Regions from separate parts of the Bradyrhizobium sp. SZCCHNR1043 genome, predicted to be linked through region 3. Evidence: predicted binding sites of a transcription regulator. Region 3 holds the regulator's gene; each other region holds the start of a gene.
The links. Region 3 encodes PhoB, which activates phosphate uptake and scavenging genes when phosphate is short. Its sites were predicted from a motif close to TGTCATNNANCTGTCAT; they were not measured.

Region 1 (10,155 bases), on a different contig from region 3:
TCCGCGGCATTCAGTCCGGCGTGACGCTGCAGTGGGTGGCCCAGGTCTGGGAGCTCTACGCGGGCACGATCATGGCATCGATCCTGATCGCGCTGGGCACGCTGGCGGTCACGCTCGTGGTCGGTGTTCCCGCTGCCTACGCGCTCTACGTTCGCGGCGGACGGCTGGCGCGGCTGGTCGAGGAGATCATCACCTTGCCGCTCGCGATTCCCGGGCTCGCCATCGCGCTGGCGCTGCTGCTCACCTATGGTGGCTTCGGCAGCTTCCGTCGCTCATGGCTGTTCATCCTCGCCGGCCATGTGATCTTCACGATGCCTTTCATGGTGCGCTCCGTGATGGCTGTGTTCGCGACCATCGACGTCAAGTCGCTCGATGAGGGCGCCGCGTCGGTCGGAGCCGCGCCATGGCGCCGCTTCATCGATGTCATCGTTCCCAATGCCGCGCCGGGGATCCTGGCCGGCAGCCTCATGGTGGTGACGCTATCCCTCGGAGAATTCAACTTGACTTGGATGTTGCATACGCCGCTGACCAAGACGCTGCCGGTCGGCCTCGCCGACAGCTACGCATCGATGCGGCTGGAGGTCGCATCCGCCTACACGCTGATCTTCTTCGTCATGATCATCCCTCTGCTGGTGGCCATGCAATGGATCGGCGAGAGAGGGAGCCTGCGGTGAGCCCGATGACCCGGCATGGAGCCGCGCTGAAGGTCGAGAATTGCGGCAAGACCTTTGCCGACGGGACCTGCGCGCTCGCGCGCGCCACGCTCGACATCGCGCAGAGCGAGACGCTGGTGCTGTTGGGGCCGTCCGGCTGCGGCAAGACCACGTTGCTGCGGATCGTGGCCGGGCTCGAAACACCCGATGCGGGCGGGCGCGTGCTTTTCGACGGCAAGGATCTGACGAGGCAGCCGATCGAGAAACGCAATGTCGGCATGGTGTTTCAATCCTACGCGCTGTTCCCCAACATGACCGTCGCTGACAATATCGGCTACGGGCTCAAGATCCGCGGCGTGCCCAAGCCGGAGCGCGCCGCGCGGGTCGCCGAGCTGGTCGCGCTGACCAACCTCGCCGGCCTCGAAGATCGGCGCATCGATCAGCTCTCGGGCGGTCAGCGCCAGCGCGTCGCGCTCGCGCGCGCGGTCGCCATCCGGCCGAGCGTGCTGCTGCTCGACGAGCCGCTCACAGCCTTGGACGCAGCGCTCCGCGAGCGGTTGCGCGGCGAGCTCAACGGCCTGTTGCGTACGCTCGGCATCACCGCAATCTACGTCACGCATGACCAGGCCGAAGCCATGGAGCTCGGCGACCGCATCGTCGTCATGCGCAAGGGCGCCATCGCCCAGGTCGGGACGCCGCGCGAGATCTATTTCACGCCCGCCGACCGCTTCGTCGCGGAGTTCGTCGGCGCGGCCAACATCATCGAGGCTCAGGTCGACTGCGCTCACCTCGTTCTGCCCGGAGGGAGACAGCCGATCGCTGAGCCCGGCTCGCGCAGCAAGGCGGTGGCGATGGTTCGGCCGGAAACGATCGGCATCGTCGACGCGGCGGCATCGTGCCTGACCGGCCTCGTCGACAGCGTCCGCTTCGCCGGTGATCGCCAGCGGATCATCGTCCGCGACGCCGCCGCCGTTCCACTGACGGTGGACGCACCGAATACGATCAGGGTCAGCGCGGGTGAGCGGATCGGCCTGTCGATTGAGCCGAGCGCCATTCGTCTGCTGCCGGAGCAAGGCGGATCAGCATGACTAGGCGTCCCGTCACCATCGCACAGATTTCCGATCTGCACATCAAGGCGCCCGGCCGGCTCGCCTACCGCCGGGTCGATACGGCGCGTGCGCTGGCCCGTAGCATCGCGGAACTCAACCGGTTCGAGCCGAAGCTCGATCTGGTGGTGATCTCGGGCGATCTCGCCGATACGCCGTCGCCGGCCGAGTACGATCATCTCAAGGATCTTCTCGGCGAACTCGAGATTCCATTCGCCGCCGTGCCCGGCAATCACGATTCACGCGAGCTGATGCGCGCGGCGTTTCCGGGCACTCTCCATGGTGGACCTACCGGTCCGCTGAACCGGCATGTGGCGTTGGCCGATCTCGATCTGCTTCTGCTCGATTCCAGCGTGCCCGGCCATCCGCATGGCGAGCTCGATGAGGCGAGTCTCCAATGGCTCGACGCCGCGCTGTCCGCCTCCAGCGAAAAGCCGGCCTTGCTGTTTCTGCATCATCCGCCGTTCGCCACTGGCATCTGGCACATGGACCGGCAGAACCTGCGCAACGCCGACGATCTCGCGGCCATCCTCACGCGCCATCCGCGGGTGCAACTGATCGGATGCGGTCACGTCCACCGCGCGGCACTGACCCGGTTTGCCGGCATTCCCTGTGCGATTTGCCCGGCACCGAACCATGCCGTCGCTCTCGACCTGGCCGAGCTTCGACCCCCATCCTTCCGGATCGAGCCGCCGGCCTTTCACCTTCATGCCTGGTTTCCAGGACCGGGATTCGGAACGGTCGTCACGCATCAGGTGCCGATCGGGGATTTCGACGGGCCGCATCCGTTCTTCAATCAAGACGGCACGCTCATCGACTGAGCGCGCAAGGACGCGACAAAGCCATGGATGTCTGGTCTAGCTCTCGACCTCGAACGTCACGCGCTCCGCGGCGAAGCGCGAGCGCTTGCTGACGAGCGGCGTCGCATCGGCATCGATGTCGGTGCTGTCGACGACTAGCACCGGGCGCCCAATCGCGAGGTCGAGCCGTGCGGCGTCGCTTGCGTCGGCGATGGCTGCCGTGATCCTGGTCGTGCCGCGGCGATAGTCGCGAATGCCGTAATGCGCGAGCAGCGCCGTCATCGAGCGGACCGACGCGAAGATGTGACCGGCCTCGGGAAATCGCTCGGACGACAGCCAGGACGTGCTGACGCAGATCGGGGTCTTGTCGGCAAGACGCAGTGCCTCGATTCGGACCAGCGGAGCACCCGTCTTCAATCGCAGCTCGCGCGCGAGTTCGCGCGTTGCGGGCTCTTCGGACGCTGCGATCAACTGCCCACGAGGCTCACGCCCGCCGGCGCCCACGATCTCGGAGAACCTGGTTCGCGATCTCAGCGGATATGACAGACGAGGCGCTTCGACATAGGTGCCGCTGCCGCGCTCGGCGCGCACGAGGCCGCGCTGCGCCAAGGTCGCGAGCGCGCGCCGTACCGTATGACGGTTGACGCGGTAGGTTTCGGCGATCTCGGTCTCGCCGGGCAGGCGCGTGCCGGCGGCGAAGCGGCCGTCGGCGATGTCGCGCTCGATGCCGTCGGCCACCCGCCGCCACAGCGCCACGCCCGAATCGGCGCCCTGCATGCTCATCGCGGCTCCCCGCTGTCCGGCCTCGAAATCACGTCCATGTCATCAAACAGTCATGGCGCTTCGATACGAAGTTGTCTATTAACATAGACAACTTCGTATCGGCAAGATCGGGATGAAGATGGACGGCGAGACGGCGATGCAGGACCGGCGCAGGGCGGTGATGCGGGTATTGGCGCATGCCTCGCATGCGGACATCCGCGCCAGGCTCGATGGCCTCGCGCTGCCTGAGCATCGCGACCTGCGCCCGGCGGAGAATGGCCTCGTGATGCTGCGGGGCCGGATCGGCGGTGATGGAGCGCCGTTCAATGTCGGCGAGGCGACGGTGTCGCGCGCCGCGGTACGGCTGGAGAGCGGCGAGGTCGGGTTCGGCTATGTGCTCGGACGCGACGCCGCCAAGGCGCGTCTGATGGCGCTGTGTGACGCGATGATCCAGTCACCAAGCCACACGCGATCGATCGAGACGCAGGTGGTTGCGCCGCTGCAGGCGCAGATGCGCACTTCGCGCGAGCACCGCGCAGAGGAGGCTGCGGCCACGCGTGTCGATTTCTATACGATGGTGCGAGGAGAAGGCTGATGGCTGCCGCCGCTTCCGATCTGCAGCCTGGTTTCGCCGACAATGTCCTGTCCGCGCAATCGACCTTCCGTACCGTCATGGAGGCCATGGCGCGTCCGGGAAATGTGCGGCAGGTCGAGGTCAATGTCGGCCGGCCCTCGTCCATGATGCCTGGTGCTGCCGCGATCGCGTTGACGCTGTTCGATCATGATACGCCGATCTGGCTCGATGCGCCGCTCGCCGGCACGCCCGAGGTCGGCGCCTGGCTCAAGTTTCACACCGGGGCGCCGATCGTCGCCAATGCCGCGCTCGCCTGCTTTGCAGTGGCGGCGGACCCCGAAGCGCTGCCTGATTTGAATTCATTCGCGCTCGGCAGTGCTGAGTACCCCGATCGCTCGACGACGCTGATCCTGCAGGTGCCGAGCTTGTCCGGAGGGCCGGCGTTCAAGCTGCGCGGTCCGGGCATCGACGGGACGACATTGTTCCGTGCAACGGTCGCGCCCGCCGACCTGTTCGAGCGGCTGTCGATCAATGAGAAGCTGTTTCCGCGTGGTGTCGATGTGGTGCTCGTCGATGGCTCGTCCATCGTCGCCATCCCGCGGACGACCCGACTCGTTTCCGCAGGAGAGTAAGGCATGTATGTCGCCGTGAAAGGTGGCGAGCGCGCCATCGAGAACGCGCACCGGCTGCTGGCGCATGAGCGCCGGGGTGATCGCGACGTGCCGGAGCTGTCGCTGGCGCAGATCTCCGAGCAGTTGGGGCTTGCCGTCGATCGCGTGATGAGCGAAGGCTCGCTGTACGACCGCGAGCTCGCGGCGCTCGCAATCAAGCAGGCGCGTGGCGATCTGATCGAGGCGATCTTCCTGGTGCGCGCCTTCCGCGCGACCTTGCCGCGCTTCGGCGCAAGCGAGCCGGTCGACACCGGCGCGATGCGGGTGCAGCGGCGCGTCTCCTCGACCTTCAAGGACATTCCGGGCGGCCAGGTGCTCGGGCCGACCTTCGACTATACGCATCGGCTGCTCGATCCGCAGTTGGCGGCCGGCGCCGAGCCGGAGCCGCCGGCCCGTGCCGAGGCGCCGAATGCGCCGACGCCACGTGTCACCGACATTCTCGGCCAGGACGGCTTGATCGAGCCGTCGCCGCAAGCCGAGGTTGGCGCGCCGGTCGGCGATCTCACCCGTGATCCCCTGAGCTTTCCCGCCGATCGTGATCTGCGGTTGCAGAATCTCGCACGCGGTGACGAGGGGTTTCTGCTCGCGCTCGGCTACTCGACCCAGCGCGGCTATGGCCGCAACCATCCCTTTGCCGGCGAAATCCGCTTCGGCGAAGTCGAGGTCGAGTTCTTGGCCGAGGAGATCGGCTTTGCGGTGCCGCTCGGATCGGTCGAGCTGACCGAATGCCAGATGGTGAACCAGTTCAAGGGGGCGGCCACCGAGCCGCCGTGCTTCACGCGCGGTTACGGTCTCGCCTTCGGGCAGAGCGAGCGCAAGACGATGTCGATGGCCCTCGTCGACCGAGCCTTGCGCGCGCGCGAGCTGGGCGAGGATATGGTTGCACCGGCGCAGGATGAGGAGTTCGTGATGTCGCACTCCGACAATGTGCAGGCGACCGGGTTCGTCGAGCATCTGAAGCTGCCGCACTATGTCGACTTCCAGTCCGAGCTCGGCCTGCTGCGCAAGCTGCGCCTGGAATTCGCCGAGGCCAATGCCGCTCCTGAATTGAAGGAAGCTGCGGAATGAACGCGCCGACGTACAACTTCGCTTATCTCGACGAGCAGACCAAGCGGATGATCCGCCGCGCAATCCTGAAGGCGATCGCGATTCCCGGCTATCAGGTGCCGTTCGCGAGCCGCGAGATGCCGATGCCCTATGGCTGGGGCACCGGCGGCGTACAGGTCACCGCCGCCATTCTCGGTCCCGACGACGTGCTCAAGGTCATCGACCAGGGCTCGGACGATACGACAAATGCGATCTCGATTCGCAAGTTCTTTGCCAAGACCGCGGGCGTCGCGACCACGACGTCGACGGAAGAGGCGAGCGTGATTCAGACCCGTCACCGAATTCCCGAGGCGCCGCTTCACGAGGGGCAGGTGCTGGTTTATCAGGTGCCGATCCCGGAGCCGCTGCGCTTTCTCGAGCCGCGCGAGACCGAGACCCGCCGCATGCATGCTCTGGCCGAGTATGGCCTGATGCACGTCAAGCTCTATGAGGACATCGCACGTTTCGGTCACATCGCGACGTCCTACGCCTATCCGGTCAAGGTCAATGCGCGGTATGTGATGGATCCGTCGCCGACGCCGAAGTTCGACAATCCCAAGATGGACAATTGCCCGGCGCTGCAATTGTTCGGCGCGGGACGCGAGAAGCGAATCTATGCCATTCCGCCGTTTACATCGGTCGTCTCTCTGGACTTTGAGGACCATCCGTTCACGCGCTACAAGTTCGACGCGCCCTGCGCGCTGTGCGGCGCGGAGCATTCCTATCTGGACGAGATCGTGACCGACGACAAGGGCAGCCGCATGTTCGTGTGCTCCGATACCGACTACTGCGAGGGCCGCCAGGCGTCCGGACATCGTGGCGCGCAGAGCGCCGCTCCACACAAGGAGGGCGCCCATGGCTGAGATGATCAGCGCCTCCGATCAGCCGCTGCTCGTCGCCGAGGGGCTTGCAAAGAGCTACGGCCGGTTGGCGGCATGCCGCGACGTCTCCTTCGTGCTCTATCCCGGCGAGGTGCTCGCCATTGTCGGCGAGTCCGGCTCGGGCAAATCGACACTCTTGCAGATGTTGTCGGCGCAACTGGCGCCGACGGCTGGCCGCGTGTCCTATCGGATGCGTGACGGGGTGCTGCGCGATCTTGCCGGGCTCGGGGAGGCCGAACGCCGTTTTCTGTTCCGCACCGATTGGGGCTATGTCCATCAGGACCCGGCGCAAGGCCTGCGCATGGCGGTTTCGGCGGGCGCCAATGTCGGCGAGCGGCTGATGGCGGTCGGCTGGAATAACTATGGCCGGATCAGGCAGACCGCCTCGTCATGGCTCGCGCGCGTGGAGATCGACGTCGCCCGCATCGACGATGCGCCGCGGACCTATTCCGGCGGCATGCGGCAGCGGCTGCAGATCGCGCGCAATCTGGTGACCGAGCCCAGGCTGGTGTTCATGGACGAGCCGACCGGAGGACTCGACGTCTCCGTGCAGGCGCGCCTGCTCGATCTGATGCGCAGCCTCGTCAACGAGCTTGGCCTCGCCGCCATCGTCGTGACCCACGATCTGGCCGTGGCGCGGTTGCTGTCTCATCGTGTGATGGTCATGAAGGAGGGGCGGGTGATCGAGACCGGTCTCACCGACCAGGTGCTCGATGATCCGCGCGAGCCTTACACGCAGCTCCTCGTGTCCTCGATCCTGCCGCCATGATGCAATTGGGCCCAATGCGATGACCGTGATGATCGATGTCGAGAATGCAGAGAAGACCTTCACCATGCATCTGCAGGGCGGCATACCGCTGCCCGTGGTGCGCGGCGTGTCGTTCCAGGTCAAGGCCGGCGAATGCGTCGTGTTGTCGGGACCGTCGGGCGCGGGCAAGTCGTCGATCCTGAAGATGATCTTCGGCAATTACCGTTGCGATGGCGGCCGCATCGGCGTCCGGCACCAGGGCGAGATGACCAATCTCGCCGGCGCCGAGCCGCGCCTGGTCCTGAATGCGAGGCGGCAGACCATCGGCTATGTCAGCCAGTTCCTGCGCGCGGTGCCGCGCGTCCCTGCACTCGATGTCGTTGCCGAACCGCTGCTCGCGGCCGGCCTGCCGCGCGACGATGCGCGGGTGCGGGCAGGTGGGCTGCTGCGACGGCTGAACATTCCCGAGCGGCTGTGGTCGCTGCCGCCATCGACCTTCTCGGGCGGCGAGCAGCAGCGGGTCAACATCGCACGCGGCTTCATCTCCGAAGTTCCGGTGCTGTTGCTCGACGAGCCGACCGCGTCGCTCGATGCGGCGAACCGCGCGGTCGTGGTCGACCTGATCGCAGCGAAGAAGAAGGACGGAGTGGCGATGCTCGCGATCGTGCATGATGACGAGATCCGCGCCCAGATTGCGGATCGCATAGTCGACGTCATGACATTCGCCGCGGCGGCGTAAAGGGACAAATTGCAGATGAGCGCGAACATGTCCGATCTCGTGATAGGAAATGCCAGGCTGGTCCTCGCCGACCGCGTCGTCGAGCAGGGCTGGGTGGCGATCGCGGGAGGCCGGATCGCCGAACTGGGCGAGGGGGCAGCGCCGGTTGGCAGCCTGGATGCCGGCGGCGACCTGTTGATGCCCGGCCTGGTCGAACTGCACACCGATCACCTCGAAGCGCATTTCGTGCCGCGCCCGAAAGTCTACTGGGATCCCGTTGCTGCCGTCATTTCCTATGACGGGCAGCTTGCGACCGCGGGCATCACGACGGTGCTGGATTCGCTGCGGGTGTGGAGCGAAGAGGGCGCCGAGGGCGTCGACGGCCAGGCCAATGTGCTCGCGGATGCGATCGCGACGGCGCGCGACGGCGGGCTGCTGCGGTCCGATCACTTCCTGCATCTGCGCTGCGAGGTGCCGATGCCGACCGTGGTCGAGGAGGCGCGGCAACTGGCGGGGCGTCCGGATGTGCGGCTGATGTCGCTGATGGATCATACGCCCGGGCAGCGCCAGTTTCGCGACGAAGGCAAGCTGCGCGACTACTATCGCGGCAAGAGCGGCGGCAAGACCGATGCGGAGCTCGACGTGATGTTTGCACGCCGCTTCGCCTATCAGCAGGCCTATGCGGCGCCGAACATGCGCGACATCGTTGCGCTGGCGAAGACCCATGACGTGCCCCTGGCCAGTCATGACGACACCACCGAGGAGAACGTCGCGGACGCGATCAAGGACGGCATCGCGGTCGCGGAGTTTCCGACCACGATGGAAGCCGCGCGGGGCCTTCACCAGGCGGGCATCAGCATTCTGATGGGCGCTCCCAACGTCGTGCGCGGCGGGTCTCACTCCGGCAACATCGCCGCCGTGGACCTCGCGCGCGAGGGCCTGCTCGACATTCTGTCGTCGGACTACGTACCGTCGAGCCTGCTGATGGGCGCGCTGCAATTGCCGCAGCGGGTGCCTTCCATCGATCTTGCCGCAGCCGTCCGCACCGTCACCAAGGCGCCCGCCGATGCCGTCGGCCTGCATGATCGCGGTGAGATCGCCGCAGGCAAGCGTGCGGACTTGATCCGTGTTCATGTCGCGGGCCAGTTGTCGGTCGTGCGCAGCGTCTGGCGGGAAGGACAGCGGGTGGCATGAGCGGAACCGAGGTTGCATCGGCGAAGACATCCGAGAAGCTCGGTCCCGGCCGCCTGATCCTGGTGGTCGGGCCGAGCGGCGCGGGCAAGGACACCTTGCTCAACGTGGCGCGCCGCGAATGCGCCAGCGATGACCGGATCGTTTTTCCGCGGCGGATCGTCACGCGCGAGGCCTCGGCTTTCGAGGATAATCTCGAGATGAGCGCGTCCGCTTTTCGTGAGGCGCTCAGCGCCGGTGAGTTCGCGCTGCATTGGGAGGCCCACGGACATGACTACGGCGTGCCGCGCGCGATCAAGAATGACATCCTGGCCGGCCGCATCGTGGTCGTGAACGTCTCGAGAACGATCATTCCCGCCGCGCGCCGGGACTATGCCGACGTCATCGTCGTCGCCATCACCGCGCCTGCGGATGTTCTCGCCGAACGGCTCGGCAAGCGGCACCGTCCGAGCGACGGCGACATCGGCGAGCGCCTTCACCGCGCGGTGAGCGAAGACGCCGTGGCGGACATAACGATCGTCAATGTCGGCGATCCCGAGCCGCACGGTCGCAGGCTTGCGGAAATCATCAAGCGGCCGATTGACGCAGAACCGATCGGCTCCAAGGGAGGACGCGGCCATGTCGGTCATCACCACGATTGAGCAGCTCGAGGCGATCTATGGCGAGACGGGGCTCGCATCGACGGCGAAGGTGGCAGATCGCGTGACGCCGCACTACCGGATCATGATCGAGAAGTCGCCGTTCGTGGCGCTCGCGACCTGCGGTCCTGAAGGTCTCGACTGTTCGCCCCGCGGCGATCTTCCCGGCTTCATCCGTATCCACGATGACAAGACCCTGATGATGCCGGATCGCCGCGGCAACAATCGCGTGGATTCCCTGCGCAATATCGTGCGTGATCCGCGGATCGCGCTGCTGTTCCTGATTCCGGGATCGGGCAATACGCTGCGTGTGAACGGGCATGGTCA
Region 2 (10,155 bases), on a different contig from region 3:
CGCCGACCTCCACCGCGGCGTCGGATCCGGGCTTCAGCGCATAGCCGATCATGATCGAGACCTCGTTGAAGACCTTCTCGGAGGGCCGCGTCGACACGAAGGCATAGGCAGGATCGCGCGGACGGTTGGGCGGATTGGTCTTGGAAGATGTCGGCTTGGCCAGCGCGAAGCAAACCTTCTTGCCGCCGGGCATCGCGGTATAGGCGCCCCAGCCGCCGAACTGTCCGATCAGCGTCGGTTCCGCCCCCCCGATATTCGGGACGGCTGGCTTCGGTTCCGATTTCGGTGCCGCCTTCGATTGCGGAGCGGCGGCCCTCGGCGCAGCGCTCTGTGCCGCAGCGAGGCTCGGTGCTCCGAACAGCAGCACGCTGCCGACCAGCGTTGTCAACAATCGCCCGAACAACATGATACGTTGAGTTCCCCCGCGACTTCGTTCCACCAATATTGTGACTGGAAAATGGCTCGGAATCGCTGATCCTTGGTCGCGATGGATAGCGGCTAAACGCTTCGCTTGCAAAGGCCGCAGACCTGGATTGTCCGGCGCTCCGCGTCCTCGAACCGGCGCCGCGCACATGCCGCGGCCTCATGATGATTGTGGCGCGGCGGCAAATCCGGCATGACGTTCCCAAAGCCGGACCTCCGATCCGGCACCAACGACCAAGGAGCGCCAATGAAAGCCATTCTCTGCTCGCAATTCTGCCAGCCCGACGATCTCGTCCTCACCGAGGTGCCCGATCCGGTGGCCGGTCCCGGCGAGGCTGTGATTGCGATCAAGGCGGCGGCGCTGAACTTCTTCGACATCCTGATGATCCAGGGCAAGTACCAGATCAAGCCGCCGTTCCCGTTCTCGCCGGGTGCGGAGGTCGCGGGTATCATCGAAAGCGTTGGCGATGGCGTCACCGACCTGAAGGTCGGCGACCGTGTCGTCGCCTCCTGCGGCCATAACGGCGCGCGCGAGAAGATCGCGCTGCCAGCAGCGTCGATCGTCAAGATTCCGGACAATCTCGATTTCGACCGCGCCGCCGGCATCATCATCATCTACGGCACTGCGCTGCATGCGCTGGAGGATCGGGCCAGTCCGAAGCCGGGCGAGACCTTGGCCGTGCTCGGCGCGGCCGGCGGCACCGGCCTTGCGGCGTGCGAGCTGGGCAAGCTGATGGGGTTGAAGGTCATCGCCTGTGCATCTTCGGACGAGAAGCTCGAATTCGCCAGGCAGCACGGCGCGACGCTGACGCTGAACTACGCCAAGGAGGATCTCAAGGAGGGGCTGCGGCGGCTCACCGACGGCAAGGGCGCCGACATCATCTTCGATCCCGTCGGTGGCACCTACGCCGAAGCCGCGCTGCGCTCGATCGCCTGGGAGGGCCGCTTCCTGGTGATCGGCTTCGCCGCCGGCGACATCCCGAAAATGCCGCTGAACCTCGCGCTGCTAAAGGGCTGTGATATCCGCGGCGTGTTCTGGGGCGCCTGGACCCGACTCAACCCCGCCAAGAACCGCGCCAACCTTGAAAAGCTCGTGCGGTGGACCGCAGAGGGCAAGCTGTCGTCGCATGTCGACCGCACCTTCCCGCTGGCGCAGACCGCCGATGCCTTGAAGGTGCTCGCCGGCCGCCAGGCGATGGGCAAGGTGATCCTGCACCCTTGAGGACGTGCGATGAAGGCGCCCGGGGTGCGTATCCCCGGGGTAGCCTCGCCCTGATCCGCGCAACCAAACCGAGCAGAGCCCTGCCTGCTCCGCGGACGGATTGCTCGAGCCGGCCCGAGGTCGCTGTGACGTCCTCGCGCTGCGAGGCGCCGCAAATTTGTTCTGCGGGTTGCCGCGCCGGCGTCACGGATTCGCAACCGGAAGCAGAAAATCCGAAAACGAGCGTTTCTTGGTTAACGCAACCGAGCCACATTGTGGCATGGTAAATTGTAGGGCTTGGCTGTTGTTATTTCGACGTTTCTGGATTTGGTGCGGTGCGATGTCGCACTCGCGTTGCCACAATCAGATCAAAATATTTCCAGAATCATGCCGGCTCTCGTCCACTTTTAGTCGGATTCAATTAGTCAATTAGTTGTCGGCAGTGGGGTGCCTCTGGCAATCGTGACGTGTCTCGAGCTTCTGACGGGCTTGGGACCAAAAGTATGTTGCGTGAAGTTGAGATGGGGATGAAGGCCATGGCTGAGCGGACGACGCGCGGGCGTTTCAACAACAGAACTCCTTCGGAGCCTGACTTCAGGCCTTTCCCCGATGAACTCCCTCAGGAGCGCCCACCGAACTATCGTTTCGGCCGGTCGACCCAGGACAACTATCCAAACGACGAATCGATGCCGATGTTCCTCTCTGAGTATGAGAGCGGCAATCAGATCGACAGCACGCATTTCGAGGACCAGTGGCCGGTGCGGACCCGCCGCGTGTCGGTCTCGTCCCGGATTCTTCTCGCCGTGGTGGCTGCGGCCGGCGTCGCGGTGCTCTTCGCGCTTGTCACCTCGGATGCGACGCGCGACCTGATCGCCAGTGCCAAGGCTTCCATCATCGGCGCCACGCCGGATCCTACGGCCCCGCCGCAGGCCACCAACACGCAGCTCACCGCGCGCGACATGCAGCTGAACGAGCCGGCGCGACTGCCGCCCGAGCCGCCGGCTGCTGCGGCGCCGGTGCAGACGGCAGCCGTGGCCCCGACGCGTGACGACATCGCCAACGCCTACCAGACAGCGCTGCAGAATCGTAGCGTGACGCAGCCCGCGCCGGTTGCAGCACCACCGAGCTTCGCCACGGCACCGTCCGCGCCGGCCCCGAGCGCGATGGAGCCATCCTCGATCAATTCGCCTGGCGCGGGATCGGCAATCGTTGCACCCGGCCTCGGCGCCGTGACCGCTGCTCCGCCGCCCGCGCAGGTCCGCCGGCTCGATCCCGACGAGCTCGCGGGCATCATGAAACGCGCCAAGAGCCTGCTGGCGGCGGGCGACATCCCGCCGGCGCGACTGCTGCTGGAGCGCGCCGCCGAGGCGCAAGAACCGGCCGCGGCGCTGATGCTTGCGCAGACCTACGATCCGCACGTGCTGGGAACGAAGGACATCCGCAACATCAATGCCGATCCGGCTGCGGCGCGCAACTGGTACCGCCGCGCCGCCCAGCTCGGCTCGACCGAAGCGCAGCGCAGGCTCGATCAGTTGCAGAACTGAACGCTCGTGACGGCAGCGATGCCGCCCCGTTTCATTTTTTTGTTTCACGCGTGATTTTCGAGTCCGTTCATGGGCGACGCCAGGTGAGACTTGGTGCTGCCCGCGTTCCGGCTCGTAAACATGTGCCAACCTTACATCGAGGGGGACAGATGCGACGTGTTGTTGGAGCGGCCGTAGCCGCAATGATGATGATAGCGTGCGGCTTTGCTGCCCACGCCGAGGAAGGCGAGTTCGACCCCGCCAAGGTGAGCGACAGCCTCAAGGCGATCTTCCAGTTCGGCTCGGTGCAGACCAAGCAGGCGCTGAACGCCAACACGGTGACGCTCATCACCGGCACCATCGGCGGCACCTATGTGCAGTTCGGCGCCGATCTGGCCTCGCTGCTCGATGACGGCAACAATCTGCGCGTCTTGCCGATCGTCGGCCGCGGCTCGGTCCAGAGCGTGGCCGACATCCTGTTCCTGCAGGGTGTCGATCTCGGCATCGTCCGAGCCGACACGCTCGACTATCTCGAGCGCAAGGGCTTCGCCAAGGACATCAAGCGGCAGTTCACCTACGTCACCAAGCTCTACAACGAGGAGATGCAGGTCATCGCGCCACGCGCGGTGCGCACGCTGCGTGACCTCGAAGGCCGCCGGGTCAGCGTCGACCTGCCGAATGGCGGCACCTTCGTCACGGCGCTGACGGTGTTCGAGCGGTTGGGCCTGCGCGCCAACTTCGCCTATATCGAGCAGCGCATCGCGATGGAGAAGCTGAAGCGCGGCGAGCTCGATGCCGTCATCGTGGTCGGCGGCAAGCCCTACAAGTCGGTCAGCACCTTCGTCAACGACGGGCGCTTCCATCTCGTCAACGTCGATTACGATCGACCGCTGCAGACCGACTACCTGCCGGCGACCCTGACCGCGAAGGACTATCCGAACCTGATCGCCGAGGGCGAGAAGGTCGACACGATCGCGGTGCCGGCCGTGCTCGCCGCCTATAATTGGGCGCCGAACACCGACCGCTATCGCAAGCTCGCGACCTTCGTCGATGCCTTCTTCACCAAATTCCCGGCATTCCAGAATCCGCCGTTCCATCCGAAGTGGAAGGAGGTCTCGCTGTCGGCGCCGCTGGCCGGCTGGCAGCGGCTGCCGTCCGCGAGCAAATGGCTGGAGAGCCATGCCATGGAAGGCGCACAGCGCGACCGCTTCGATGACTTCCTGAAGCAGAGCAGCGCCGGCAGGGCGATGCCGAGCGAGGCCGACCGCGAGGCGCTGTTCAAGCAGTACCAGGCCTGGGAGGCCGAGAAGACCGGCAGCGCCCGCGCCCAGGCGCGCGGCCAGCGCTGAGCTCGTAGCGTTCAACGAGGTCCCATCAGGAGAAAAGCCCCGCGAACGCGGGGCTTTTTGCTGTCGTTTGCCGTTGTGCCCTTCCGAGGCGCTGACTGCGGGAACCCGGCTTGCCGGCCCAAGCCGCCGTCAGCCGATATTCTCGCCGTCCTTCGCGACGTCAGCGTTCTTGTCTGCCGCCAGCCGCGCGAGTACGGCGCGGGCCGCGGCATGATGGTCGGGCGTGATGTTCGAGGCGACCATGCGGATGGCGGTGGCGAGCACCGCCGCGTCGTCGGTGAAGCCGAGGATGGGCAACACGTCAGGCATGAAGTCGAACGGCACGACGAAGTAGGCGATGGCGCCGAGCAGGGCGACCTGGACGTGCCGCGGTGTCTCCTTGTCGAAGGCGCAGTAATACGCCGCAAGCAGCTCCTCGGCGAACGGCAACCGCGCGACAACCGTCTTGAACTTGATCCAGAAACGGCGGCGAAGGGTCTCGCGATCCCGGGCCAGCCGCTCCGCGGGCTCGAAGCCAACGTTGTAGTCGGTCGCATCCGACATGATGTCCGATCTCCGGTTCCAGACGGCGCTGGAGGCGCGGTCCTCGCCCTCGGATGTGGTGATGGCGACGCCGGCCGCAAGGCGCGTGCCGTCGTCGCCAAGGCCTCAGCCGCGCATCGTCGCGGCGATCGCATTCATCGCCTTGGCGAGCTCGATGTCGCGCATGGTCACGCCGCCTGCGTCATGGGTCGTGAGGACCACCTCGACGGTGCGGTAGACGTTGCGCCACTCGGGATGATGGTCGTGCTTCTCGGCGACCAGCGCGACCCGGGTCATGAAGCCGAACGCTTCGTTGAAGTTCTTGAACGTGAAGGTGCGGGCGATGGCCTCGCGGCCCTCCAGCTCGGACCAGTCGGGAAGCTCCCGCAGGGCGGTGGCGCGTGCCTCCGCCGACAATCGTTGCGGCATCTCGATCTCCTCTTGTGGTGCAATCGACCGGACACGTGGCAGCGTCCGGGCGATTGCGGGGCTACCTCCGGCTGGATCGCGCCGGTGTCCGGTTGCCAAGACTAGCCGAAAACGCATCCCGATCAGAGCCTTGTCACAGGCGCCATGCCGGAGGGGCTCGGAACTGCCCCGATCCTGCGGTGGACTGGTGCGGTGGTAACCATGACGCAGATGTCACCCCGGGCGGACAAGAAATTTGCTACAGTTCAGCTCTATCGAAGGACGACGTGGCCAGACGAAGCCGCCGGTGGCGTCGCCCGGCCCTGGGACCACCGGAGGACGGAATCTGGTAGATACTCAGACCACGCCAGCGCAGCGCTCACGGATGCGCCCTGCCGTGTTCATCGTCATCGCCGGGATCCTCGCGGTCGTCGGCGCTTTGACGGGTGCCTACTATTTTGCGATGCGTCCCGTGGTGCTCAAGATCGCGGTCGGTCCGCCCAACAGCGACGACCTCAAGGTCGTCCAGGCCCTGACCCAGGCCTTTTCCCAGTCGCACGCCTCCGTCAGGCTGCGGCCGGTTCCGACCGAGGGCGCCGCCGAGAGCGCGCAGGCGCTGGCCGCCGCCAAGGTGGATCTTGCGATCGTGCGGGGTGACCTCGAGGTCCCAAAGAACGCACAGGCGGTAGCGACGCTGCGCAAGAACGTCGTCGTCCTCTGGGTGCCCTCGTCCGGCAAGGGCAAGAGCCGCAAGGGTGGCGCCAAGATCACGAAGATCTCGCAGCTCGCGGGCCACAAAGTCGGCATCATCGGCCGGACGCCGGCGAACGCGAACCTGCTGAAGGTCATCCTGCGCCAATATGGCGTCGACCCCGGCAAGGTCGAGATCGTCCAATTCCCGATCACCGAGGCCGCCGAAGCGGTCCGAAGCCAGAGGGCCGATGTCTATCTGGCGGCCGGTCCCATCAACAGCAAAATCACGGCGGATGCGATCGCCGCCGCTACCAAGGAGGGCGGCCCCCCCACCTTCCTGGCCATCGATTCCGCCGGAGCCATCGCACAGAACCATCCCGAATACGAGGCCACCGAGATTCCGGCCGGCGCGTTCGGCGGGGCGCCCGATCGCCCTGAAGATGAAGTGAAGACGATCAGCTTCAATCACCACATCGTGGCACGCAAGGGCCTCGCCGAATCGACGGTCTCGACGTTCACGCATCAGCTGTTCTCGGTGCGCCAGCAGCTGATGTCGGAATTTCCGCTTGCCGCCAAGATCGAGACGCCGGACACCGACAAGGACGCCGCGATCCCCGTCCATCCCGGCGCGGCGGCCTTCGTCGACGGCGAGGAGAAGACCTTCCTCGACCGCTACAGCGACTACATCTGGTGGAGCCTGATGGCGCTTTCGGCGATGGGCTCGGCCGGCGCGTGGTTCGCCGGCTATCTCAAGCGCGACGAACGCACCATCAACACCTCGCTGCGCGATCGTCTGCTGGAGATGATCACGATCGCGCGCAAGTGCGATTCGACCGAGGAGCTCGATCAGCTCCAGGCCGAGGCCGACGAGATCCTGCGCAACACGCTGACCTGCTTCGAGGACGGCGCGATCGAGCACGCGGCGTTGACCGCGTTCAACATCGCGCTCGAGCAGTTCCACAACGCGGTGGCCGATCGCAAGCTCATCCTGATGAGCATGCCCGCCAATCTGCAGCGCACCGGCGCGCAGTTGCGTGCCGCCGGCACCTGAGGTCTGCCACGCTCCCCTTGCGGCGGTGTCGCGCACTGCCCAAGACGCCGCGTGTAATTCCAGCGTCATCAATCTTTTCTAGGTCTGCCGGGCCGTGGCTCGCGCCTGCTCCCGCGCGCGATCCGACCAGGAGATCCGCATGACGCTTCGCATTCCTCGACCGCGCACAGCCCTGTCCCGCCGCCGCTTCCTGTCGACAGCCGCCGCAGCCGGCGTCACGACGCTGGCGATGCCCTATCTGAGCCGCGCCGCCGACCGGCCGCAGATCACGCATGGCGTGCAGTCCGGCGACGTTGGCATGGATGGCGGCGTGGTCTGGGCGCGTGCCGACCGGCCGTCGCAGATGCTGGTCGAGGTGGCGACCACCGAGTCGTTCAAGGACGCGCGTACGCTGCCTCCGGTCGCCGCACTTCCGGAAAGCGACTTCACGGCCAAGATGCTGATCGACGGTCTGCCCAGCGGCCAGGACATCTTCTACCGCGTCAAGTTTCGCGACCTTTCGCATGTCGCGGTCGAAAGCGAGGCCGCGCTTGGCCGCTTCCGCACCGCGCCCGGCAACAAGCGCGACGTCTCGTTCGTCTGGGGCGGCGACGTGGCGGGGCAGGGCTGGGGCATCAATCCCGACGATGGCGGCATGTTCACCTTCTCGACGATGAAGAAGCACCGCCCGGACTTCTTCCTGCATTCCGGCGACACCATCTATGCCGATGGCCCGATCAAGTCCGAGGTGAAGCTGCCGGACAACAAGGTGTGGAAGAACCTCACCGTGGAAGAGAAGGCGAAGGTCGCCGAAACGCTCGACGAGTTCCGTGCCGCTCACAAATACAATTTCCTCGACGAGAACGTCCGCGCCTTCAATGCCGAGGTGCCGATCTTCGTGCAGTGGGACGATCATGAGGTCACCAACAACTGGTCGGCCTCCAAGGAGCTGCCGGCCAGCTACAAGGAGCGCAACATCCAGCTGCTCGCGGCCCGCGCGGCGCGCGCCTTCCACGAGATGTATCCGATGCGCGAGAGCATCATCGAGCCGGGCCGAGTCTATCGCACCATCAACTATGGCCCGCATCTCGACGTGTTCGTGCTCGACGAGCGCAGCTACCGCGGCGCCAACGGTCCCAATCTCGAGGACAAATATGGTCCGGCGTCCTACTTCATCGGGCCGGAGCAGATGCGCTGGCTGAAGCAGGCGCTGCTCAATTCGCGCGCGACCTGGAAGGTGATCGCCTCCGACATGCCGCTCAGCATCATCGTCTATGACGACGCGGCCAACAAGAAGGGCTCGGAAGCGGTTGCCCAAGGGGACGGCCCGGCGCGCGGCCGCGAGCTCGAGATTGCCGAGATCCTGCGCTTCATCAAGACGGCGCCGATCCAGAACACGGTGTGGCTGACGGCGGACGTGCACTACGCGGCCGCGCACTATTACGATCCGAACAAGGCGCAGTTTCAGGACTTCGAGCCGTTCTGGGAGTTCGTCTCCGGTCCGCTGCATGCCGGCACGTTCGGTCCGAACGAGCTCGACAACACCTTCGGCCCCGAGGTGCGCTTCATCAAGGCGCCGGGCCTCGATAAGCAGAACCTGCCGCCATCGGCCGGCATGCAGTTCTTCGGCCACGTCAAGATCGAGGGCGCCACGGGCCAGATGACCGTGACCCTGCGCGATCGCGCCGACGTCGCGCTGTGGTCGACCACGCTCGATCCGAAGCTCGGCTGAGGTCTCGTTGTTCGGCGGCAAGACGATCGCGTGCTGCGACGGCAACTAGTCGCGTCGGCGCAGCACCGCCTCCAGCGCGTCGGTCGGGCAAGGCTTCGGCAGCCGTGGCCGGTCGGCGAACGCGGCCGGCACGCGGTCGGCGCCATAGCCGGTGGAGAAGGCGAAGGGAATGCCGAGCGCCGTTAGCCGCTCGGCAATCGCAAAGCTCTTTTCGCGGACCAGGCCGACATCGAGCAATGCGAATTGCGGGGCGCGCTCCGCGATCATGGCGAGCGCGGTCGCGACGTCGGCTGCGATCCTGATGTCGGGAACGCCGAGGTCGGTGATCGTGTCTTCCAATCCGAGCGCAATGATAGGGTCGTCTTCGACGACCAGCACATGTTGATAAAGCTCGGGCACGCTTGATTGCGAGCTGGTCATGGGATCTGCGGGTTCCAGGATGAGGGATGGGCGCCGCAGCCGGCGTCTCCTCTTGAGTGCGCTGGCGGGTTCCTGGAACCAAGGCAGCATATCAGAGTTCCTGTGTCGGTGCACTTGTGAACACAAGGAGCACGAATCACGCACATGCGTTGCGCGCGGGGGATGACGATGCTGAGCCAGGGTGTGACCACGCTGAACCGGGAACGGCCCCACAACAACCTGCTGCTGCGGCTGAGTCCGGCCGACTACGCGCTGATCTCGCCGTATCTGGTGGAGGACGAGGCAACGCCGAACGATCTGCTCTACAATCCCGGGGACGATGTGCAGATCGTGCATTTTCCCTGTGGGCCGGCGCTCACGTCCTATCTCGTCCCCAATGAGGACGGCCGCGACGTCGAGACCATCCTGGTCGGCCGCGAGGGCGCCGTCGGCGGCATCGTCAGCGAGGGCTTCCTGCCGGCCTATACGCGGATCGTCGTCAAGTTCGGCGGCCCGTTTGCACGGCTGCCACTGTCCCGCCTAGCGGCCGCCAAGCTGCAATCCAAGACGCTCCGCAACGTGTTCGCGCGCTACGCCGATTGCATGCTGGCACAGATGTTCCAGTCGACCGCCTGCAACGCGATTCATTCGATCGAGCAGCGGACGGCGAAGTGGATCGTGGCCGCGATGGACCGCACCGACGGCGAGCCGATCGTGCCGCTGACGCATGAGCAGCTGGCGACGCTGCTCGGCGTCGGCCGCAGCTATGTCAGCCGGGTCGTCCAGACCTTCCGAGCCGAGGGCATTCTCGAAACCCGCCGCGGCGCCTTCATGGTGCGCGACTTCGACGCGCTGAAGCGCCGCTCCTGCCTGTG
Region 3 (10,155 bases):
CGATGGCCTGCCTTGCGAGAGCGCCGACCTCGACCGGTTCTCCCGCGAGACGCGGCGCCTTGCACCAGCTATAGGCGTCGGCTTTGTCGGCATCGGGCACGGTGCGGCTCTCGGACGGATCGAGCGACGTATCGTGCATCCAGGCGTGCGAGACGTCCTCGGTGATGCCGTCCGACGGCAAAGCCTGGACCTCGCCACTGCTCGTGCGGACGCCAGCGCGAAAACGAGCTCCATTGAAGTCGTGATACGCGCCGAAGCTCATCAAGAGACCTGGTCCGCTGCCGAGGTCGGCCAGCGCGAGCGCATCGGCCAGCCGAAGGAAATGCGCGAAGTCGCCGGCTCGGCCCTCGCGCCAACGGTCGAGTTCGTCCGGCGTCGACAAGGCGAGCACGTTCTCCAACTTGTCGGCGAACAGGACGCGCTCAAGGAAACCGCGAAACGACGCCGCGATCGCGCTGAGCCGCACGCGCTCGCCGAGCTCGATCGCGCGGGTCGTCCCGCCTGGCTGGAAGGCGAGACTGTGCGGCCATTTGCCGGCGATCAGGCCCATGATCTCCAGCAGTCGCGCGCGCGCCGGCAGCGCATCGCGGGCAGCGCTGCCCTTCGTCGCCGCGAAACGTTCGGCCGCGGCCGAATGCCAAGCGTGCGAGGCATAAGCATCGCGGGCGAAGTCCGGCATGAAGAAGATGTAGAAATGCGTCAGATGATCCGCCGCGTTCTCGGCCGCGTGCGCGATGTTGCTCGCGAGGATGCCGTTTGGTGCTGCCGCAATGCCCATGGCCTGGCGCAACGCCGCGGCGGCCGCGATCGATTGCGACACGGAGCAGATGCCGCAGATGCGCGGCGCGATCACCAGGGCGTCGAGCGGCGGCCGGCCCTCAAGGATCTGCTCGAAACCCCGATAGAGCGGCGCCGTCACCTCCGCCCGCGCGACGCGGCCGCTCTCGATATCGAGCCTGACCTCGAGATCGCCTTCGACACGATTGAACGGTCCGACCGTGATCCGCGTCATGGACGGCGCTTGTCGCCGGAACGGCCCGGCGGCACCACGACATGATCGGCCGTCGCATTGAGTCGGACGCGGCGCGGCGTGGCCGATTTCGACAGCGCTGCGAGCGCGACGAACCAGGCTTTCGGCATGTCGGTGGGAAGGCCGACGGGGATGCCGGCGAGCTTCGCCGTCTCCAGATAGTTCTGCGCGCTCTCGAAGCCCGGCGAGGTGCAGGCGATGCAGGCATAACCGCCCTTGGTGCAGGAGCCGCCGCCGTTCCACGAGCGCTGATTGCAGTCGCCGACCGCCTGCGTTGCGCGGCAGCCGAGATGCTCCATCAGGCAACCGCGCTCTGACATCGCTTCCGCACTCGCCTTGAACTCGTAGAACTCGTTGCGTGAGCAGCCGTGATGAGCGAGGTGGTTGGCGATGAAGGTCGGACGGCCGACTGTGTCGAGGCCGTCTGCCGTCAGATCGCCCGAGGTAAGCGCCAGCAGGCTCTCCATCATCCAGCCCGGATGCGGCGCACAGCCTGCGACGTTGATCACCGGCAGCCCGCGTTTCGAGCGGAAGGCCGCGCCAAGCGCGCCGCCGATATCGCTGCCCTCGAACTGCAGTCCGACCGCATCGGTCGGATTGATGCCAGCCGCGGGAATGCCGCCATAGGCGGCGCAGCTGCCGACGGCAACGACGTAGTCGGCCAGCGGCGCCAGATCGAGCAGCCAGTGATAGATCGAGCGGTTGGTGCCGGCGAGCATGTTGAAGCGGCCGGTCAGACCAGGTCCGCGCGCCACCGAGCCTTCGAGCACCAGCAGATCGAGCCGCTCGCGACCGTCGCGGATCGCCTCCAACAGCTCCACCACCTCGTCCCCGGTCTGCTCGCTGACGGAGGGATGCCATACCAGATCGATGCCGGATTGGCGCAATTCGTCGAACCAGCCGGACGCGCCGCTTTCCAGGATCGACATCGTGCAGCCGCCGCAGCTCGCGCCCTGCAGCCACAGCATCCTGATCGTTCCCTCCGAGCCGACCATCATGAGGCCCCGCTCCTAGCCCGTCTTATGCGTTCCGCTTCGTATCGCCGGCGGGTTTAGCGCCCCCGCACGAACGCTGGCAAGCGCTTCGCCGGGCGTCGCCTCGGAACCGCGCTGACTGCGACCGAGCAGCATGGCGACCGCCCAGATCAGTCCGAACACGCCGATCGCGACGAGCCCGAGATTGGCGACGTCGCCGCCCAGCGCGGTGGCGACGTCAGCCCATCCCCCCGTCAGGCCAAGCCGCGGCGCCAACAGCGTGAACGCCTCGAAGCTGCCGATCACCAGCGCGATGGCAACGGATGCGCCGGTGATCACGAGGTTATAGCGCAGCTTGCGTGCGGGATCGGTCAGCGCCCAGCGATAGGCGCCGACCATCAGCATGCTGTCGGCGGTGTCGACGGTGGCCATCGCAGCCGCGAACAGCGCCGGGAATACCAGCACATGGGCGAGGCTCGCGCCGCGCGCAGCCTCGGTCGCCGACAGGCTGAGAAGCCCGATCTCGCTCGCGGTGTCGAAGCCGAGACCGAACAGGAAGCCGAGCGGATACATGTGCCAGGCGCGTCCCACCAGGCGGAGCACGGGGCGCAGCAGGCGGATGAGGATGCCCCGTCCGCTGTTTCCGGCTGTTTCCATCTCGGACTGCGGCTGTGCGGCGCGGCGCCAGAGGTTCACGAACAGAATGAGGTTCGCCAACGCGATAAGCAGCAGGAAGCCGGCCGATACCGACGTGCCGATGACGCCGCCGATCGCCCTGATCGCACTCTCTTCATCCAGGAGGTCGGCGCCGGCGATGAGGCTCACGACGATGGTGGCGATGACGACGACGCTGGAATGGCCGAGCGCAAAATAGAGGCCGGCGGCGCGCGGAGGGTTACCGTCCTGCACCAGCTTCCGCACGACGTTGTCGATGGCCGCGATGTGATCCGCATCGACCGCATGGCGCAGCCCGAGCAGCCAGGCCAGCATCGCGGTGCCGACGATGGCGGGCCGGTCGGCGTAGAGCGCGAATGCCCAGGCCCAGGCGAGCGCGTTGGCCGCGACCAGCCCGCCGACGAGCGCAACGTTGCGGCCGGGCTGCGACCGCCACCACAGCAGCCGCGCGGCCCGAGGATGATCAATTGGAACAATCGTCATACTCGGACTATAGCAAGAGCTAGGCCAGTTCGGTAAAGGCCCCGCTGCAGGCGAAAGCTGCAGGAAAACCTGGGTGGCGCTTCCCGGACCGCCCTCTCGCTTGGCAACCCGCTATCCAGTCACGCACAGATCATGACCAGCGGCGGGACCTCGTCTCTCTCGCTCCTTCCCTCACCGCGCCGAGGCACTCTGCGCCGCGATCTCGCGGCGCACGACCGCCTCGAACTGGCTCGCGGGGGCGGCGAACATCAGCCGGGTCTCCTCGTGGAACGCCGAGAAGATGCCGACCACGGCCGGCTCCCCGCCGACCTCGGCCAGGATCGGCGAGCCCGAATAGCCGAAATTGGCCAGGCAATGCACTGTCAACAGCCGGGCATCCCCGGTCATGCCGGCGCTGCAATTGCGCTGGCCGGTCGGCGAATAGCGCCGCTCCTGGCCATAGCCGATCTCGGAGATGGTTCCGGCCGTGGTCGCAGCCGCGAGCTCCTCGCGGGTCAGCGCCTTGACCGCCACCGGCTTCGACGGCAGCGCATCCTTCAGCACGATCAGCGCCCAATCGGCGGGCGAGCGGTCGAGCGACCATCTGTCGTGCCGGGTCGGGACGAAATCGGGCGCCACGATCAGCTTGTCGGCGACCGACGATGCCGCCGGCGTGCCACGGTTCATGCCGGCCAGGAAGCGGACATTGCCGGGGCTGACCTGCGCCACGCCGTTGAAGACGCAATGCGCGGCGGTGAGCACGACGCGCGGCGCCACCAGGGTGCCGGTGCACCAGCCGCCGCTCGAGTATTGCGCGACGGTGACGACGCCGATCGACGACGCCGGCCAGGAGGTGGGATCGACGACCTCGCCGATGTGGCGATCGAGCCCGAGCAATTGCTCCGGACGCGGAGTGGCAATGCCCGCATCCGCCGATTCCGGTTTCGGCTGCCAGGACGCAATGGCGCTCTGGGCCTGGACGCGCTGCGGCTCGGTCAACCTGACCCGCTGCACGTCGCGGCCGGCCGATCGCACGCCACTACGGCCCGCCATCACCAGCCAGGCATAGCCCTGCACGACGTCCTGTTTCACACCGCGGCCGTCGAGCAGCATCAGGCCGAGCATGTATTGCGACTGGGCGAAGCCCTGCGCCGCGGCGCGGCTGAACCAGCGACTGGCTTCGCCGTAGTTGGAGGCAACACCCTCGCCATTGACGTAGGCGATGCCGAGATAATGTTGCGCGACGGCGAGCCCCTGATCGGCGGCCTTGCGGTACCAGGCCAGCGCCTCGCTCGGATTACGCGGCACGCCCCAGCCGAACGCCTGCATGAAGCCGACGTCGAACTGCGCCCGCGCATCGCCCTTGGCGGCCAGCGGCAGCAGCCGTCGCATCGCCGCCGCATGCTGCCCGTTGCCTGCCGCCGCGACCGCGTCCTCGAGCTCGGCGGCCGGGGCGCCCGCCAAGCTGCCGAGCAGCATGACAAGAGATATGATGATGGTCTTGATCAAGGGCGTCCGCTGGGACCGAAACATCGTGACGGGCCACGAAGCAGACACGATCAAGACGGCGGCGGCGTGGCGGAAAGCGGACCGCGATCTCCTCAATCGGGCCCGCTCGCGCCTCACACCTTCTTCATCCTCACGCCCATCGCCCTTACACCTGCTCGCTCTTGGCGAAGCGATCATCGAGCGCATAACCGGCGCCGCGCACGGTGCGGATCGGGTCCTGCTCGCGGCCGGGATTGAGCAGCTTGCGCAGGCGGCCGATATGGACGTCGACGGTGCGCTCGTCGATGTAGATGTCGCGGCCCCAAACGCTGTCGAGCAGCTGTTCGCGGCTGAACACGCGGCCGGGGTGCTCGAGGAAGAATTCGAGCAGGCGGTATTCGGTCGGGCCGAGATCGATCGGCCGCCCCGAGCGCGCCACGCGGCGTTTCTCGCGGTCGAGCTCGATGTCGCCATAGGACAGCACGGTCGCCAGCCGCTCCGGGCTCGCCCGCCGCAGCAGGCCTTTCACGCGCGCCAGGAGCTCCGGCACCGAGAACGGCTTGACGATGTAGTCGTCGGCGCCGGTGGCGAGTCCGCGCACGCGCTCGCTCTCCTCGCCGCGCGCCGTCAGCATGATGATCGGCAATTGCCGGGTCTCGGTCCGCGCGCGCAGGCGGCGGCACAGCTCGATGCCGGAGAGGCCCGGCAGCATCCAGTCGAGCACGACGAGATCCGGAACGCGCTCCTTCAGCCGCGTGTCGGCCTCGTCGCCGCGCGCCACGGTCTCGACCTCGTAGCCTTCGGCCTCGAGGTTGTAGCGCAGCAGCGTCGTCAGCGCCTCCTCGTCCTCCACCACCAGAATTCGGGCGCCCATGTCTGAACCGTCTCTCTTAGTTACCGGGAATCGTCGTCGCGAAGCTCGTCATGTCGCCCTTCGGGCGCTTGTCCATGATCTGCTGGCCTTCGATCATATAGAATACAGTCTCGGCGATGTTGGTCGCGTGATCGCCGATGCGCTCGATGTTCTTGGCGCAGAACATCAGGTGGATGCAGAACGAGATGTTGCGCGGATCCTCCATCATGTAGGTCAGGAGCTCGCGGAACAGCGAGGTGCAGATGGCGTCGACTTCCTCGTCGCCCTTCCACACCGTCATCGCCGCCGGCAGGTCATGCGCGGCATAGGCGTCCAGCACCGTCTTGACCTGCGACTGCACCAGATCGGTCATGTGCTCGAGGCCGCGGATCAGCTTCAGCGGATGGAAGTCGCTCTCCAGCGCCGCGACGCGCTTGCCGATGTTCTTGGCGAGGTCGCCGATGCGCTCCAGATCGGTCGCCACGCGCATCGCGCCGACGATCTCGCGCAGGTCGACCGCCATCGGCTGGCGACGGGCGATCGTGAGCACGGCGCGCTCCTCGATGATGCGCTGCAGCTTGTCGACCTCGGCGTCGGTGGCGACCACCTTCTGGCCGAGCGCGATGTCGCGCCGCACCAGCGCATCGACGGAATCGACGATCAGCCGCTCCGCGAGGCCGCCCATCTCCGATACCAGACGGGTCAGGTCCTGCAGATCGCTGTCGAACGCCTTGGCGGTATGTTCACTGGCCATGATGATCTCCTGAAGGCAATGTCGTCGGCGTCAGCCGAACCGGCCGGTGATGTAATCCTGGGTCCGCCGATCACTCGGCGAAGTGAAGATCTTGCTGGTGTCGTCGAACTCGATCAGCTCGCCGAGATACATGAAGGCGGTCTTGTCGGAGACGCGCGCCGCCTGCTGCATGTTATGCGTCACGATGGCGATCGTATAGTTTTCGGCCAGCTCCTGGATCAGCTCCTCGACCTTGGCGGTCGAGATCGGATCGAGCGCCGAGCACGGCTCGTCGAACAAGATCACCTCCGGCCGGACCGCCACGGTGCGCGCGATGCACAGCCGCTGCTGCTGGCCGCCGGACAGCGACAGGCCCGAGGCGTTGAGCTTGTCCTTGACCTCGTTCCACAACGCGCCGCCGCGCAGCGCCTTCTCGACCCGGTCGTCCATCTCCGACTTCGAGATCTTCTCATAGAGGCGGATGCCGAAGGCGATGTTTTCGTAGATCGTCATCGGGAACGGCGTCGGCTTCTGGAACACCATGCCGACCCGGGCGCGCAGCAGATTCAGATCGAGCTTGGGATCGAGGATGTTGGTGTTGTCGAGCATCAGCTGCCCGGTCGCCCGCTGGCCCGGATAGAGATCGTACATCCGGTTGAAGATGCGCAGCAGCGTGGACTTGCCGCAGCCGGACGGGCCGATGAACGCGGTGACGCGGTTGGTGCCCAGCGACAGGTTGATGTTCTTCAGCGCGTGATGGTCGCCGTAGTAGAAGTTGAGGTTGCGCGCGGTCACCTTGGCCGGCGCATCCGGAAGCGCCTTGCCGTGAAGAGCGTGATTGGGCTGACTGACGGAGACGGACAGTTCGGTCATTTGGTGTTCCTCTCGGCGCCAAGAATGCGTGCACCGATGTTCAGGGCGAGCACGGCCAGAGTGATGAGAAGGGCTCCGCTCCAGGCCAGTTGCTTCCAGTAGGCATAAGGGCTCTGGACGAAATTGTTGATGGTGACGGGCAGGTTCGCCATCGTCCTGGAAAGGTTGAGGCTCCAGAACTGGTTCGACAGCGCGGTGAACAGCAGAGGCGCGGTCTCGCCGGCGACGCGGGCGGTGGCAAGCAGCACGCCGGTGATGAGGCCCGAGCGCGCCGCCCGATAGGCGATGCGGCGGATCACCAGCGAGCGCGGCAGGCCGAGCGCAGACGCCGCCTCGCGCAGCGGGTTGGGCACGAGCAGCAGCATGTCCTCGGTGGTGCGCAGCACCACCGGGATCACGATGACCGCCAATGCAAGGGAACCCGCGAGTGCCGAGAAGCCGCCCATCGGCACCACGACCGCACCATAGATGAACAGGCCGATGATGATCGAGGGCGCCGACAGCAGGATGTCGTTGATGAAGCGGATCACCGAGGTCAGGCGGTCGTTGCGGCCGTATTCGGCGAGATAGGTGCCGGCGAACAGGCCGAGCGGCGCGCCGATGCCGACGCCGATGATCGTCATGATCAAGGAGCCGACGATGGCGTTGCGCAGGCCGCCTTCGCTGGAGCCGGGTGGCGGCGTGTCGGCGGCAAAAACCTGCAGGCTGAGGCCGGCGAGTCCGTTATAGAACAGCGTGAACAGGATCAGCGCCAGCCAGGTGACGCCGAACATCGCGGCGGCGACGCAGAGGCCGCGGATCACGATGTCCCTGCGGCGCCGGCGCGCATAGATCGGATTGACCGGCGCATCGAGTGTAAGCGTATCAGCGCTGGACATGGCTTATTTTCCCGCCTTGGCTTCGAGCCGCATGAGCATCAGCCGCGCGCTCGCCAGCACGAAGAAGGTGAGCACGAACAGCAGCAGGCCGAGCAGGATCAGGCTCGACTGGTGCAGCCCGTCGCTCTCCTGGAATTCGGAGGCGATGGCGGCCGAGATCGTGGTGCCCGGCGCGAAGATCGAGGATGAGATCCGGAACGAGTTGCCGATGATGAAGGTCACCGCCATCGTTTCGCCGAGCGCACGGCCCAGCGCCAGCATGACGCCGCCGATGACGCCGACGCGGGTGTAGGGAATGACGACGCTGCGCACGACCTCCCAGGTGGTGCAGCCGACCCCGTAAGCGGCTTCCTTCAGCACCGGCGGGACGGTCTTGAACACGTCGACCGAGATCGAGGTGATGAACGGCAACACCATGATCGCCAGGATCAGCGAGGCGTTGAACAGGCTGAGATAGGACGGCGGACCGGCGAAGATGTCCTGCAGCACGGGGATGCCGGCGCAGAGATTGATCATGAACGGCTGGAACGTATAGGCCAGGAACGGCCCCAGCACGAAGAAGCCCCACATGCCGTAGATGATCGACGGAATGCCGGCGAGCAGCTCGATGGCAAGTCCGATCGGACGGCGCAGCCATTGCGGGCACAGCTCGGTGAGGAAGATCGCAATGCCCAGACCGACCGGAATGGCGATCAGCATCGCAATGAAGGACGTGACCAAGGTGCCGTAGATAGGGCCGAGCGCACCGAGCACCGGCGGATCGGCCGACGGCGCCCAGCGCCGCGTCCACAGGAATTCGAAGCCATATTCTCTCATGGCCGGCCATGCGCCGACGATGAGCGACAGGATGATGCCGCCCAGGATCAACAGGACGGAGATCGCGGACAGCCGCGTGATCCAATAGAAGGTCACGTCGCCGAGCTTGAAGGCGTTGAGCGCGCGTGCCCGGTCATAGGGTCCGGCAGCGGCCGCGATATCGCTGACTTCGGTCTGAACCGCCATCTCTGCCAATTCTGCCCCCTGTTCCTTGGACACGCCGCAACCCCGGTAGCGTCCCTCCCCCGGAGGCCGGGAGAGGGGATTTTCGATACGTCCAGCTCAGCTCTTGATGTCGGCCGACCAGGTCTTCTCGATCAGCTTCACGACGCTGTCGGGCATCGGGATGTAGTCGAGCTCCTCAGCCATCTTGCCGCCCTTCTCGAACGACCACTTGAAGAACTTGATGGCTTCGCCGGACGCCGCCTTGTCGGCCGGCTCCTTGTGCATCAGGATAAAGGTCGCCGCCGTCATCGGCCAGGACTTGTCGCCGGGCTGGTTGGCGAGGATCACGTAGTAGCCGGGAGCCTTGGCCCAGTCGGCATTCGCGGCCGCGGCCTGGAAGGCCTCGACGGTCGGCTGCACGGTCTTGCCGGCCTTGTTCATCATGCCGGTGTAGGTGAGCTTGTTCTGCTTGGCATAGGCGTACTCGACATAGCCGATCGAGTTCTTGGTCTGGCCGATGTTGCCGGACACACCCTCGTTGCCCTTGGCGCCGACACCGACCGGCCACTCGACGGCGGTGTTGAAGCCGATCTTGCTCTTCCAGTCGGCGCTCACCTCGGAGAGGTAGTAGGTGAAGTTGAAGGTCGTGCCCGAGCCGTCGGAGCGGCGGACCACGGCGATCGCATCGGACGGCAGCTTGACGCTGGGGTTGAGCTTCTTGATCGCGGCGTCATCCCACTTGGTGATCTTGCCGAGATAGATGTTGGCGAGCGTCTCGCCGTCCAGCACCATCTCGCCCGGCTTCACGCCCTCGAGGTTGACGACCGGCACGATGCCGCCCATCACCATCGGCCACTGCACCAGGCCGTCCTTCTCGAGCTGCTCGGCCTTGAGCGGCGCGTCGGTGGCGCCGAAGGTCACGGTCTTGGCCTGGATCTGCTTGATGCCGCCGCCAGAACCGATCGACTGGTAGTTCAGACCGTTGCCGGTCTCCTTCTTGTAGGCGTCCGCCCACTTGGAATAGATCGGGAACGGGAACGTCGCGCCCGCACCGGTAATGTCGGCAGCGAAGGCCGACGTCGATGCGGCGACCAAGCCGGCAGCGACGATAGCTTTGACGAAATTCATAGCTGGTCTCCATGCTTGGGAAGCGAAGCGCCATCTGCGCCCGATTGCGCTTCCCCGGCCGCTTTACGGGGCCTCAGTGT

Region 1: phnF (phosphonate metabolism transcriptional regulator PhnF) is a predicted target of PhoB. The motif match lies at 3,380-3,396, and genes of this name have one in related genera.
Region 2: QX039_RS18060 (alkaline phosphatase D family protein) is a predicted target of PhoB. The motif match lies at 7,223-7,239, and genes of this name have one in related genera.

Annotation. Positions count from the first base shown of each region.
Region 1 is NZ_JAUEYN010000002.1:328,917-339,071, reverse strand. Features, by position in the region: gene QX039_RS04120 (ABC transporter permease) at 1-674, shown strand, start outside; gene QX039_RS04115 (ABC transporter ATP-binding protein) at 680-1,741, shown strand; gene QX039_RS04110 (phosphodiesterase) at 1,738-2,580, shown strand; gene phnF (phosphonate metabolism transcriptional regulator PhnF) at 2,617-3,342, opposite strand; gene phnG (phosphonate C-P lyase system protein PhnG) at 3,461-3,916, shown strand; gene phnH (phosphonate C-P lyase system protein PhnH) at 3,916-4,527, shown strand; gene QX039_RS04090 (carbon-phosphorus lyase complex subunit PhnI) at 4,531-5,634, shown strand; gene QX039_RS04085 (alpha-D-ribose 1-methylphosphonate 5-phosphate C-P-lyase PhnJ) at 5,631-6,515, shown strand; gene phnK (phosphonate C-P lyase system protein PhnK) at 6,508-7,302, shown strand; gene phnL (phosphonate C-P lyase system protein PhnL) at 7,322-8,020, shown strand; gene QX039_RS04070 (alpha-D-ribose 1-methylphosphonate 5-triphosphate diphosphatase) at 8,036-9,193, shown strand; gene phnN (phosphonate metabolism protein/1,5-bisphosphokinase (PRPP-forming) PhnN) at 9,190-9,831, shown strand; gene QX039_RS04060 (pyridoxamine 5'-phosphate oxidase family protein) at 9,809-10,155, shown strand, end outside.
Region 2 is NZ_JAUEYN010000009.1:320,250-330,404, reverse strand. Features, by position in the region: gene QX039_RS18095 (invasion associated locus B family protein) at 1-406, opposite strand, end outside; gene QX039_RS18090 (NADPH:quinone oxidoreductase family protein) at 671-1,645, shown strand; gene QX039_RS18085 (hypothetical protein) at 2,161-3,168, shown strand; gene QX039_RS18080 (TAXI family TRAP transporter solute-binding subunit) at 3,318-4,496, shown strand; gene QX039_RS18075 (YkvA family protein) at 4,626-5,039, opposite strand; gene QX039_RS18070 (4a-hydroxytetrahydrobiopterin dehydratase) at 5,145-5,564, opposite strand; gene QX039_RS18065 (TAXI family TRAP transporter solute-binding subunit) at 5,824-7,170, shown strand; gene QX039_RS18060 (alkaline phosphatase D family protein) at 7,310-8,881, shown strand; gene QX039_RS18055 (response regulator) at 8,927-9,301, opposite strand; gene QX039_RS18050 (Crp/Fnr family transcriptional regulator) at 9,470-10,155, shown strand, end outside.
Region 3 is NZ_JAUEYN010000006.1:246,523-256,677, reverse strand. Features, by position in the region: gene QX039_RS12825 (nickel-dependent hydrogenase large subunit) at 1-1,012, opposite strand, end outside; gene QX039_RS12820 (HupU protein) at 1,009-2,025, opposite strand; gene QX039_RS12815 (HoxN/HupN/NixA family nickel/cobalt transporter) at 2,041-3,162, opposite strand; gene QX039_RS12810 (trypsin-like serine protease) at 3,334-4,650, opposite strand; gene phoB (phosphate regulon transcriptional regulator PhoB) at 4,796-5,503, opposite strand; gene phoU (phosphate signaling complex protein PhoU) at 5,520-6,236, opposite strand; gene pstB (phosphate ABC transporter ATP-binding protein PstB) at 6,267-7,088, opposite strand; gene pstA (phosphate ABC transporter permease PstA) at 7,085-7,966, opposite strand; gene pstC (phosphate ABC transporter permease subunit PstC) at 7,970-8,968, opposite strand; gene pstS (phosphate ABC transporter substrate-binding protein PstS) at 9,065-10,075, opposite strand.